Regions from separate parts of the Enterococcus sp. AZ177 genome, predicted to be linked through region 1. Evidence: predicted binding sites of a transcription regulator. Region 1 holds the regulator's gene; each other region holds the start of a gene.

The links. The regulator NrdR, encoded in region 1, represses ribonucleotide reductase genes. The targets are predictions, from matches to a motif close to ACACNATATATNGTGT.
Region 2: nrdH (glutaredoxin-like protein NrdH) is a predicted target of NrdR. The motif match lies at 1,750-1,765, and genes of this name have one in related genera.
Region 3: pnuC (nicotinamide riboside transporter PnuC) is a predicted target of NrdR. The motif match lies at 1,197-1,212, and genes of this name have one in related genera.
Region 4: nrdD (anaerobic ribonucleoside-triphosphate reductase) is a predicted target of NrdR. The motif match lies at 1,648-1,663, and genes of this name have one in related genera.

What each region holds. Positions count from the first base shown of each region.
Region 1 is NZ_CP172944.1:1,233,221-1,236,438, forward strand. Features, by position in the region: gene IGJ34_RS06015 (glycosyltransferase) at 1-841, shown strand, start outside; gene nrdR (transcriptional regulator NrdR) at 1,132-1,617, shown strand; gene IGJ34_RS06025 (replication initiation and membrane attachment family protein) at 1,630-3,036, shown strand; gene dnaI (primosomal protein DnaI) at 3,036-3,218, shown strand, end outside.
Region 2 is NZ_CP172944.1:647,920-651,137, forward strand. Features, by position in the region: gene nrdE (class 1b ribonucleoside-diphosphate reductase subunit alpha) at 1-1,098, opposite strand, end outside; gene nrdI (class Ib ribonucleoside-diphosphate reductase assembly flavoprotein NrdI) at 1,079-1,456, opposite strand; gene nrdH (glutaredoxin-like protein NrdH) at 1,458-1,682, opposite strand; gene IGJ34_RS03120 (FeoA family protein) at 2,166-2,633, shown strand; gene feoB (ferrous iron transport protein B) at 2,637-3,218, shown strand, end outside.
Region 3 is NZ_CP172944.1:901,672-904,889, forward strand. Features, by position in the region: gene IGJ34_RS04285 (diacylglycerol kinase) at 1-1,019, shown strand, start outside; gene pnuC (nicotinamide riboside transporter PnuC) at 1,322-2,032, shown strand; gene IGJ34_RS04295 (deoxynucleoside kinase) at 2,045-2,686, shown strand; gene rlmD (23S rRNA (uracil(1939)-C(5))-methyltransferase RlmD) at 2,795-3,218, shown strand, end outside.
Region 4 is NZ_CP172944.1:764,252-767,469, reverse strand. Features, by position in the region: gene IGJ34_RS03695 (FtsX-like permease family protein) at 1-661, opposite strand, end outside; gene IGJ34_RS03690 (ABC transporter ATP-binding protein) at 651-1,418, opposite strand; gene nrdD (anaerobic ribonucleoside-triphosphate reductase) at 1,725-3,218, shown strand, end outside.

The DNA.
Region 1 (3,218 bases):
CGATTTTCACAATGAGATTATTTTAACGATCGATAGTGATACTGTTTTTGATGAACATGCGATAGAACAAGGAATCATTCCGTTTGAAGATGAACGTGTATACTCTGTTGCGGGTGTGATCGTGACTAGAAATGTTACGGATAATCTTTTGACTGTGATCACAGATTTATTGGTGATTGGACACATGGTGCTGATAGAACGCTCAATGAATTCTATGTTCGGCAGCGTAGCCGTTAATAGTGGGCCAATTGCATTTTATAGAGCAGAGGTTTTAAATTTAGCGAAAAAATTAGGATATAAAAATGAAACATTTGGTCGTGTTAGAGTAGAATTTTCAGATGATAGTTTCTTGACTTTATCAGCGATGCTGTTGGGGCGAACTGTTGCTCAAATGACAGCCGTTTCATACACTGATTTACCAAATAAACTGAGCCATCATGTTAGACAACATCTCCGTTGGAGCAGAGGAAGTTTTATTCGAGGTTTTTGGCGTTTAGCTCTGTTTCCTGTTAGTAGTTTTGTCTTTTTTAGACAGTCATTTGGCTGGGCGATGTTTGCAGCGATGAATGTTATTAAATATCAATTGATTTATTGGGTATTTTTCGTAATGAGCGATTTTCCATTAATTTTAATTGCTCCTTTAGCTTTTAGTGCGGTTTATTCCTTGGCATATCTTTCAATTCCAAGGAACGATTTAGCAAAAAGGGACAAATGGATTGTGTTCTTTGCGTTTCCTTTTACTGTGTTATGGGCAATCTTCGTATTATCGCCTGTTCGAATTTGGGGGTACATCACCCATAGGAATACAGGATGGGGAACGCGAGACAAAATAGAACTATAAGATGACAATGAGGCTGGGACAGAAGCTTATTTCCGAAGGGTTTGCTTCTACTCCCACCGTTTATTCGTATTTAGGGTGTGATACAAAAGTGATTTTTACTTTTGTACTACACCTATATTTTTTTTAAAAGCAGAAAATCGTTCTAAAATTAGAACGCAACAATAAGAAAAAAATGGTTAAGAAGTAAACGTTAATGGCTGGTTTCTCAAGCATTTCATGTTATAATATAGGAAGTATATTAAAACGAAACGTTAAACATAGATATTATTAGATAAAATGAGGTGAACACTATGCGTTGTCCAAGATGTCATCATAATAATTCTCGCGTAATTGATAGTCGACAAGCAGACGATGGACGTGCAATCCGTCGTCGAAGAGAATGTGAAAATTGCAATTACCGTTTTACAACATTTGAACGAATTGAAGCAGCGCCATTGTTAGTCATCAAGAAAAATGGTGACCGAGAAGAATTTAACAGAGAGAAGATTTTACGTGGTTTGATCCGATCAGCTGAGAAACGCCCAGTTGCTATGGAACAAATGGAGCAAATCGTTGACAATGTCGAAAATAGAGTACGTAGCTTAGGCGAAAATGAGATTTCAACTACTCTAGTTGGCGAATATGTAATGGAAGATTTAGTGAACTTAGATGAAATCGCCTATATTCGCTTTGCCAGTGTCTACCGTCAATTCAAAGATATGAGTGTGTTCTTAAAAGAATTACAAGGAATCGTAGACAAAGCAAAATCTTCAAATCCAGACACAACCAATGATTAAGGAGGTCTTTCCTTGAAAGAGAATTGGAAAGAAGTCCATCCTAAAAGTATTTTTCAAGTAGCACTATCGTATCCGTTATCCAATCAAGAACAAGCAGTATTGACACTTTTATATCAACCAATTATTGGTGCCGAAGCTTTTAGTTTATACTTGACACTCCTATCCGAAGTGGAAGAGTCTGGTGTCAGTGAGTCACTTTTTCATGCTGATTTGATTACGATGATGGACATGAGTATCAAACAAATTCAAACAGCTAGAAAGAAATTAGAAGGAATCGGGTTACTAGGAACGTTTGTCAAAGACGATTCTGAACTTGGCGCACATTTTTTATACAGGTTGAATCATCCTGAAACAGCTGAACGTTTTTTTAAAGATGAAGTATTATCGTTAACCCTTCTAAACATCGTAGGACAAAGAAAATTGGACAAATTATTTGACCGCTTTAAACCAAAATTTATTAATTTGACTGGTTTTGCAGAAGTTTCAGCAAGCTTTAAAGAGGTGTATCAATTCAAAGAAGAACAAATCATTTCTCAAAGTAAGCTATTAAGCCAAATGAAACGATCTTTTAACGATCCAAGACCAGCACAAAAGCCAAGTGCAGTCAATGAAAGCTTTGATTGGGCATATTTTGTGCAAGGGATAGAAAAACTTGGAATCAAGTTGCCAGATAATAGTGTAGGATTCAAAGAAGAAGTATTTGTTTTCCATAACTTATTTGGCATTACAGAATTAGACATGATCGATTTTTGTTCTAAATCATTTGATTATTATACAAGTAAGATCGATGTAAAGGACTTTGAGCGAGTAGTCTATAGAACCTATGATCCTGATAAAAAGCAAAGACCAAGTGAATTTCAACGAAATGATTCGGTTGAGTTGTCTGCAGAAGATCAGCAGACATATCGGTATAACTCATTGAAAATGAACGGATTCTCTACACAAGACATTCAGATGATCATGGATAGTGAGAAGAATTTTCCGTTAAATTATTTAGAAGCACTAAAAAATGAACGTGGTGGGTATACAACCCCGCAAGAACGTTCACTGGTTAAATATTTAGTAAGTAAATCAGGACTACCGAACAGTGTAATCAATGTATTAATCAATTATGTTTATAATATTCAAAAGCAACCTACGTTGAAAGCTGATTATGTGAATCGAATTGCTAATGAATGGGCTCAAAGCGGTATTTTTTCACCAGAGAAAGCCATCGATCATGTACGCGAGTTAGCTAAAAAAGGCAAAGAACAAAAACAAACTAGGCAGAGATATGGACAAAATAATCGACCGATTCGTCAAGAAACATTACCAGATTGGGTAGATAATCCGGTTGAAGAGCAGAAACTATCTAAAGAAGAACAAGCACGACTAGACAAAGAAATTCAAGATTTCTTGAGTAAAGGAGGCGGCAATTAATGGAAGATGTAGGGAAAGAAATGTCAAAAATCATTCAAAACAGAGATATGAGTGAACGATATAATGAACTGGTTGAAGTTGTCCTTAAAGATACTGATGTACAGCAGTTCATCAAAGAAAATCGTGAACGATTGACGGACGATGATATTCGAAAAAGCTATTCGAAACTTTATGAGTTTGTT
Region 2 (3,218 bases), 590 kb from region 1:
GGCTGTATCAATATTGATGATATATGGGTAGCCAGATTCTTGTTGTAATTTAGAAATTTCATTTTCTAAGTCACGTGCTTTGATTTTACGTTTACGAATTTTTGGATTGGCAACTAGGTTGTCATATTCTTTTGTAATATCAACATAAGAGAACGGTACGCCATATTCACGTTCTACACTATATGGGCTGAATAAATACATATCTTCATTATTGCGAGCTAATTCATAAAATTTATCAGGAACCACAACACCTAAAGATAATGTCTTCACACGAACTTTTTCATCCGCATTTTCTTTTTTTGTAGATAGAAACATTTCGATATCTGGATGAAAAACGTTTAGATACACAACTCCAGCACCTTGACGTTGACCTAATTGATTAGAATAGCTAAAACTATCTTCGAACAATTTCATAACAGGAACCACGCCGCTGGCAGCTCCTTCGTATCCTTTGATCGGAGCACCTGCTTCACGTAAGTTTGCTAATGTGATACCCACACCGCCACCAATACGTGATAATTGTAAAGCGGAGTTGATTGAACGGCCGATACTGTTCATGTCATCTGTTACTTGGATCAAGAAACAAGAAACAAGCTCACCGCGACGTTTACGCCCAGCATTCAAGAAAGAAGGCGTTGCAGGTTGGTAACGTTGATGAATCATTTCATCAGCTAAAATTAAAGCTAATTCTTCATTGCCATCAGCGAAATATAATGCATTAAAAGCGACACGATCTTCATAACTTTCTAAGTATTCAGTTCCTTCGTTGTTTTTAAGCGCATATTGTGAATAAAACTTGTAAGCGGCCATGAATGATTTGAATTCAAACTGCTGTTCATCAAGAAATGTGTATAATTGTTCAATAAAAGCCATAGAATATTTTTCGATAAAGGCGGTTTCTAAATAATCATTGTCGATCAAGTAATTGATTTTTTCTTCTATAGTATTGAAGGTTCTTGTGTTAGGAAGAACATTTTCTTTGAAGAAAGCTTCCAAAGCTTCTTTATCCTTATGTAAAGGAATTTGTCCATCAACGGGACGGTTGATCTCGTTATTCAGCTTAAAATAGCTAACATCTTTAATTTCTTTTAGACTCAAGTTCATTCACTACTTTCTTAAAGGATTCCACGTCTTCGTTCGTACCGCTAAATTCAAATGCAAAAAGCATCGGAACGTTGTAATCACGTGCTATGTCTTTGGCTGTATATACAAATAATTCTGCGAAATTAAGGTTGCCGCCTCCTGCAACGCCTTGTAAGTTTTCTCGATTACTTTTGTAATCAAGAAAATCGTTCACTACTTCAGTGATCTCTTGGTCATAAGTAGGAACGACTAGAACAAAAGGCTCATTTATCTCAAAAAAAGGATTCGCAGGCTCAATTTCGTAAGCTGCTAAATCCAATTTTTTAATGAAGCGTCTGGTTTGTCCAGTGACTGAAAAATAAACAATTTTCATTTTAGCTAGCCAATTGTTTTAATTGATCAGGACGAAATCCTACAACTGTTGTAGCGTCAGAAGTGATAACCGGAACACTTTGAAATCCTTGTTCTTTTAACCATTCGATCGCGTCTGGTTGGATATCGATATTTACTTCTTCAAATGCTATATTATTCTCGCTCAAAAAGCGTTTTGCCATTTTACATTGGATACAATTATTTTTAGAAAAGATTTTTACGTTCATTTTTAATTCCCCCTCAATTAGTTTACTTCACTAGTATAAATCTCTCACGAAAAAAGTCAACAGTTAGGCACTACATATTGTGGTTGTTTTTTGTCTGAATACCATGTTTTGTGTTTTTGAAAGAAATATGAAAGCTCGTAATCTCTAGATTTAGGCGACTTTTCAAGCTGTTTTTGTGCTAAAAAAAGAAATTTATTAAATTTTGAATTAGAAAATATGGGAGCTAAAGCACAAGATATAGTGGTGAATGAAAGTAAGACACACTACAAAAATTGAGGCAAATCAGCGTGGAGAGTATTTTCTTACTATAGGTAGAAAGAACATTGATTTAAGTCTCACAAAAAGGTATACTTGATGAGAACGATTATCAGTATCAATGGGAGAATGATTGAAACTTTTTCACAATAGTTCGCTTTAAACAGGGAAAAGATTGGGATGAATTATGTTACAAGATACTGGCTTTTAAAATAGGAGGATCACTAAATGTTGACATTGGCACAAGCAAAGTTGAATAAGGTTTATACAATTGAAGGAATTCAAGCGGAAGGTTTTGCCAAGAAACATCTAAATAACCTTGGTTTTGTCTCAGGAGGAAAAGTGGTATTGGTGAATTATTCTAGGGAGAATGGGATCGTTTTGCTACATAATAGTCGAATTGCGATTAATGTATCTGTATTGCAGCAGATTACAATAGTAGAAAAAAGTATCAATGAGGAAAATTGGCTATCGCTCGATCAATTAACAGTGGGGGAGAAAGCTCGCGTCATTGGGATTCATGGACAAGGTGCTGTTAAAAGACGATTAATGGATATGGGACTAACAAAAGGGGTGGATTTACTAGTCAGAAAAATGGCGCCTTTAGGGGACCCGATTGAAATCAATCTTCGTGGATACGAATTAACGTTAAGAAAAAATGAAGCAGAACTAGTCTTGGTGCAGAAAGAAGGATAAGGAATGGAAGAACGGCATATTGCGTTGACAGGAAATCCCAATAGTGGGAAAACAACGACATTCAATGCGTTAACAGGCGCAAATCAATATGTAGGAAATTGGCCGGGTGTTACTGTTGAACGAAAAGAAGGAAAGCTTAAAAAAAATAAACAGATAACGATTCAGGATCTACCAGGTATTTATTCTCTATCTCCTTACACACCAGAAGAGGTGGTTGCCAGAGACTATTTACTAAGTGGTGACCCTGACGTGATTATTAATATCGTTGATGCTACAAATTTAGAACGAAACTTGTATCTGACAACTCAATTGATGGAAACTGGGATTCCCGTTGTTGTTGGGTTAAATATGATGGATATTTTAGATAAATCTGGGAAAAAAATCAATAGTGAAAAACTCGCTTATGGTTTAGGTGTGGATGTACTAGGAGTTAGCGCCCTAAAAAATCGAGGACTGGAGGCGTTGATAACAAAAGCAGTAAAAGAAACAGAAACCTTCCCAAAAGAATTTAACTATCCAACTTATGATAATCGTTTAGAAGCAGCCCTAAATGAAATTATAGCTGTTTTAGGGAACCGTGTACTG
Region 3 (3,218 bases), 330 kb from region 1:
CCACTTCAGGTAAAGAGCTAGTCAAAAAAAATCTAGCTGATATTCTTTCTATTGTGGAAGAATGCGGATATGAAGCAAGTGCTTTTGCCACAACTCCAGAAGAAAATTCCGCTAAGAACGAAGCTCGCCGAGTTGCAGAATTAGGTTTCGACCTAATTGTTGCGGCTGGCGGTGACGGAACGATCAATGAAGTCGTTAATGGTATTGCTCCTTTAGAAAAACGGCCGTCTATGGCAATCATTCCTGCTGGAACAACCAATGATTATGCAAGAGCTTTAAAAATTCCAAGAGATAATATTGTCAAAGCAGCAGAAGTTATCAAAAAAAATCAAACGGTCAAAATGGATATCGGCAAAGCAAAAGACAGTTATTTCATCAACATAGCGGCTGGTGGTCATTTAACTGAATTGACTTATGAAGTCCCGTCAGAACTTAAAAGTATTTTTGGTTATCTTGCTTATTTAGCGAAAGGTGCAGAAATGCTACCTCGAGTGAAACCAGTTAAAATGCGAATGGAGTATGACGAAGGTGTTTATGAAGGAAATGCTTCTATGTTTTTCTTGGGCTTGACTAACTCTGTTGGTGGCTTTGAAAAGATTGCACCAGACGCAAAACTTGATGATGGAAAATTTTCATTGATTATAGTGAAAACAGCCAATGTTTTTGAGATTTTGCATTTAGCTGCACTAATGTTAAACGGTGGTAAACATATCGAAGATAACCGACTGATATACACGAAAACGAGTCATTTATGCGCAGAGACGCTTGAACAGAACAGTAGAATGATGATCAACTTAGATGGCGAATATGGTGGTGATGCACCAATGGAATTCACAAATTTACATCAGCACATTGAAATGTTTGCGAATGCAGATGCGATTCCATCGAATGCAATCATGGGCTCCATCTTGGATGATTATGATGAAGAAGATGAGTATCTAGAAACGAGTAAAGAGTTCGTTAAAGAAGTCGAGCGTTTGACCGATGAAGATATCGATCATAATGGAAAAATTGGCTGATCATTAAAAGCACCAAAAAAGTATCTAAGACAAGATTGTCTCGGATGCTTTTTTGGTGCAGCAGCTAGATAGAATAACAGTATAAAAATCAGCTTTGGCTGAGTAGACTTAAAATACAAAAATTGAAAGCATCATTGCAATTTCTTTATACTATATATAGATGTAAACTATTAGGAAACACAATATATTGTATAAAAATGTCTCATAATCAATAATTGGATAGAATTCAGATTGACTTGATCTTGAAACAGAGGTAAATTTAATAAGTCGTCATCTCATTAGAAAATGATAAATACTGGCAAATGAAAGGTTTGTTTGATTTGGGTTTAAATGTTATTATAAATGATTTTAAAGGCTGGCAAAGAAAAAACTATCTTTTTTTGTTCGCGATGATTGTTGTACAATTAGTAGCGTTCATTTTCAATCCTTCTAGTTGGATTACATTAGTAGCTGGGATATCAGGTATTGTTTGCGTCAATTTAATTGCTCAAGGCAAGGCTAGCAATTACCTATTTGGGTTTATAAGTGCATTGATCATAGGTTATTTTGGGTTTAAAACACGAGTCTATGCTGAGGTTTTACTTCAAAGCTTTTATGTAATTATGGATATTGCAGGCTTGTATACATGGTTAAAAGTCAGCGAAGATGGGTCAGGTAATGTCACAGAGGTAAAAACGTTGAAAGGAATTCAATGGTTATATGCGTGTGTCGTGTGGTTAGGAATTGGAATGGTTGCTTATTCAGTTTTAGGGTTTGTCAATGATGCACAACAAATGCTTGATGCTATCACTTTCAGCGTTTCCGCCACAGCGATGTTATTGATGATCAAAAGGTACCAGTCACAATTTATTTTTTGGTTGTTAGGTAATCTTTTTTCCATAGTATTATGGTTTAGAGCAGGAACCCATGCAGGGGGAGATTATGCCTTATTTGTCATGTACTGCATGTATACTGTCAATTCTATTTTTGGCATGGTTCATTGGTTGAAAATCAAAAAAACAATAATTAATTAGGTAGGGAGTTCGATGGCAGTGATCGTTTTAGCAGGTACAATTGGTGCAGGGAAATCAAGTTTAACAGAAATTATTTCAGAACATTTAGGATCAGAAGCTTTTTATGAATCCGTTGACGATAACGAAGTCTTACCGTTATTTTATGCTGATCCTAAAAAATATGCATTTTTATTACAAATTTATTTCCTAAATAAGCGGTTTGATAGTATTAAACAAGCGCTCTCTCATGAAAATAATGTATTGGATCGTTCGATATATGAAGATTCTTTATTATTTCATTTAAACGCTGACTTAGGAAGAGCGAATGAGACTGAAGTAAAAGTGTATGATTCTTTATTAGAAAATATGCTGCAAGAATTACCTTATGCGGCTCATAAAAAACGTCCAGATTTATTGGTTCATATTAAAATATCTTTTCCGAAAATGTTGGAACGCATTCAACGCCGAGGACGTGCTTATGAGCAAGTAGAACAAGATCCTTCATTATATGACTATTACAAAGAATTGAATAGTCGTTACGAAAAATGGTTTGAAGAATACAACGAGAGCCCTAAAATCCAAATTGATGGAGATAAGTATGATTTTATCGAAAGTGAAGAAGCAAAAAAACAAGTGATTCAGCTTATTGAGAATAAACTAGCTGAAATCGATTAGATTCTAAGATTAAATTTTGCTACTTTTAGCTGTCGAAACAAACTCTCTATTGCTTTTCTAGCATTTTTTCATTAGAATGAGTGAAGCGCATAAAAGAAGGAGCGACTTATGAATAATTTTCCAGTGAACAAAAATGAAACAATCGAAGTTGATATTATTGATCTGACACATGAAGGAATGGGTGTTGCTAAAGTTGATGGCTACCCACTTTTTATAGAAAATGCCTTACCAGGTGAAAAAATCGAAATCAAAGTCTTGAAAGTCGGTAAAAGTTTTGGTTACGGTAAAGTCTTGACTATCTTAAAATCAAGCGAAGACCGTGTACCAGTCAAAGATGCTAACTTTACCAAAGTCGGTATCAGCCCATTACAACATTTAGCGTATGGTGCACAGTTGACATTCAAAACAGACCAAGTGAAAAACGTGATGCAACGTGTAGCAAAATTACCAGACGTTCCAGTTTTAGACGCTTTAGGCATGAACAATCCTTGGGGATATCGCAATAAAGCTCAAATTCCAGTGAGAAAAATCG
Region 4 (3,218 bases), 470 kb from region 1:
TATACGAAAAAAAATACCCTGTAATAATAAGGACTAGCCCAAGAATCCCTAAACATCCTTTTAGCAAGGACAGCTTATTTGGATTCGTTGTATTTTTTTCAATTGGCTTAAGTAAATTTGTAACTTGATAACGATAAATCAGCCACGTACTTCGAAGTGAGACAGCCAACAACATAAAACCAAATACGATACTCGTTTGAATCATCGAAGGAATTGACACGAAAAACAGACTTTCTACTTGTAAAAACATAGCCTTTGCCAAAATCATGGAAAATAGCTTAGACAAGACAATACCTAATAGAATCCCCGTAACTAAAGAAATGGCTCCTAAAATCAAAGTCTCTACAAAAAACAAATATGAGATCCGTCCTTTTCGCATCCCGATCAAATGATACAAGCCGATTTCTTTTCCTCTTTTCAATAAAAAGAAGTGGTTCGCTGCAAACATAAACCCTAAAATCATGATCACAACGAGAACACCACCAAGATTCATCGCCCCACTGATATGAACCTCTTGTCCAACTCTATTTGCCAACGTTCTATTATAAGTGATTGCACTAAAACAATAGTAAACAACTACTGCAAATGTCATGCTGACAAAGTAAACTAAATAATTGAGAAATTGGCCTTTAAAATTTTTCCAAGACAAATTAAAAATCATTCGCTCGACCACCTCCGCCAATCGTTGCTTGCATGTCGATCACCCGATTAAAAAATTCTTTTCTAGAGCCTTGCCGAACAACTTCTGAAAAAATCACACCATCTTTGATGAACAAAATGCGATTACAGTAACTTGCAGTATAAGGATCATGTGTGACCATCATAATCGTTGTATCATCTTGTATGTTCATATTTGTCATGTATTGTAGCAATTCAGCTGCTGATTTAGAGTCTAAAGATCCTGTTGGTTCATCAGCAAAAATTATTTTAGGTTTGGTAATCAACGCACGTGCTGCAGCTACTCGTTGTTTTTGTCCGATCGAAATAGCATTTGGATAGGCGTTCATCAATTGTTCAATCCCCAAAACACTCGCAACATGTGCTAAGCGTTTTTCCATTTCAACCAAGGACATTCGATCAACAGTCAAAGGGAGCAAAATATTATCTTTTACAGTCAAGGTATCCATTAAATTAAAATTTTGAAAGATAAAGCCTAGTTTTTTGCGGCGAAAATCACTGATTTGATTGTCTCTCATTTTTAAAATATCTTGACCATCGATTTGAACTGTTCCAATTGTCGGTAACGCAATTGTTGAGATCGTGCTCAATAAAGTGGATTTTCCTGCACCACTTGGCCCCATGATTCCGACAAATTCACCTTGATCAACAGAAAATGAAATATTATTCAATACCTGTACTTTATTATTTCGATAGCCGTATGATTTACTTAAATGATTCACTTCTAAAATTTTTTTCATGTTTTTCGCTCCAGTTTTATTCATTGTCCTTATAATATCAATATTTCGTGTTGATGAACATCGTTTCCTCTTACAATTCAGTAATAATAAATTTTTTTAACAATTATTTATTTTTCAGGTAAAATGTTGTGACGATTTCCACAAACCTTTTAGGCAGTCGTTTTCACTATTTTTTCATTTCTTATAAACACTACATGTAGTTGTAAATGTAGGTTTAATTTTGAATTCAACACTATATATAGTTGAAAGTTTTATTGAATTGTTTTATGATAGGTAGGAATAAAACTATGAGGAGATGGGTAGTACATGATGGAGATTAAACAAGCTAATAATGAAGTGAGTTCAACTGATTCAGCCCTACACACGATAAAAATCGTTAAAAGAGATGGACGATTGGTTGATTTTGATGATCAAAAAATTTACGACGCCTTGATCAAAGCTGAACAAAAAATTCGAGGTTCTTTAGACCCGCTTGCCCATGAACGAATTCAAGAAATTGTTGAACGAATCGATCAGGAAATTTCAGCACGTTTCTCTGAAGATGTAAAAATATATGAAATCCAAAATATTGTCGAACATATTTTACTAGCAAGAAATGAATATGAACTAGCAGAAGAATATATCAATTACCGTACTCGTCGTGATTTTGAGCGTAGTAAAGCAACAGATATCAACTTTACAATCAGCAAATTGATCAACAAGGATCAATCTGTGGTGAATGAAAACGCCAATAAAGATAGTGATGTCTTCAACACACAACGAGATTTAACTGCGGGAATCGTCGGTAAATCGATTGGCCTGAAGCTCCTACCTCCTCATGTTGCAAATGCGCATCAAAAAGGAGATATACATTACCATGACTTAGATTATCATCCATATACCCCAATGACAAACTGCTGCTTGATTGATTTTAAAGGCATGCTAAATAATGGATTTAAGATCGGTAATGCCGAAGTCGAAGCACCAAAATCGATCCAAACAGCTACTGCCCAAATTTCACAAATCATCGCAAATGTGGCATCTAGCCAATATGGTGGTTGCTCGGCAGACCGTGTGGATGAATTGCTAGCACCTTTTGCTGAATTAAATTATCAAAAACATTTAGTTGACGCAAAAGAATGGATCGAAGGAACTGACCGACAAGAAGCCTATGCTAAAAGTAAAACAAAAAAAGATATTTATGATGCCATGCAAAGTTTAGAATATGAAATCAATACATTATTCACTTCCAATGGTCAAACGCCTTTTACTTCTTTAGGATTTGGTCTAGGACTAAGTTGGTTTGAACGTGAAATCCAACGAGCAATTTTACAAATTCGGATCAACGGTCTAGGTAGTGAACACAGAACTGCAATTTTCCCTAAATTAATTTTCACACTAAAACGTGGTGTAAATTTAAATGAAACAGATCCAAACTATGATGTAAAACAATTGGCGTTAGAATGTGCCACAAAGCGTATGTATCCTGATATCCTAAGTTATGACAAGTTAGTTGAGTTAACTGGTAGTTTTAAAGTACCGATGGGATGTCGCTCATTCTTACAAGGTTGGAAAGACGAACATGGAGAAGAGATAAATGTGGGCCGTATGAATTTAGGTGTTGTGACCCTGAACCTTCCTAGAATCGCAATGGAAGCTCATGGTGATAAGGATAAGTTCTGGACCCTTTTAGATGAGCGCCTTGAAACAATGAAAGATGCTTTAGTCTACCGTGTTGAACGTTGTAAAGAAGCGACACCTGCAAATGCTCCAATTCTTTATATGTATGGTGCCTTCGGAAAACGTTTATCACGAAAAGAA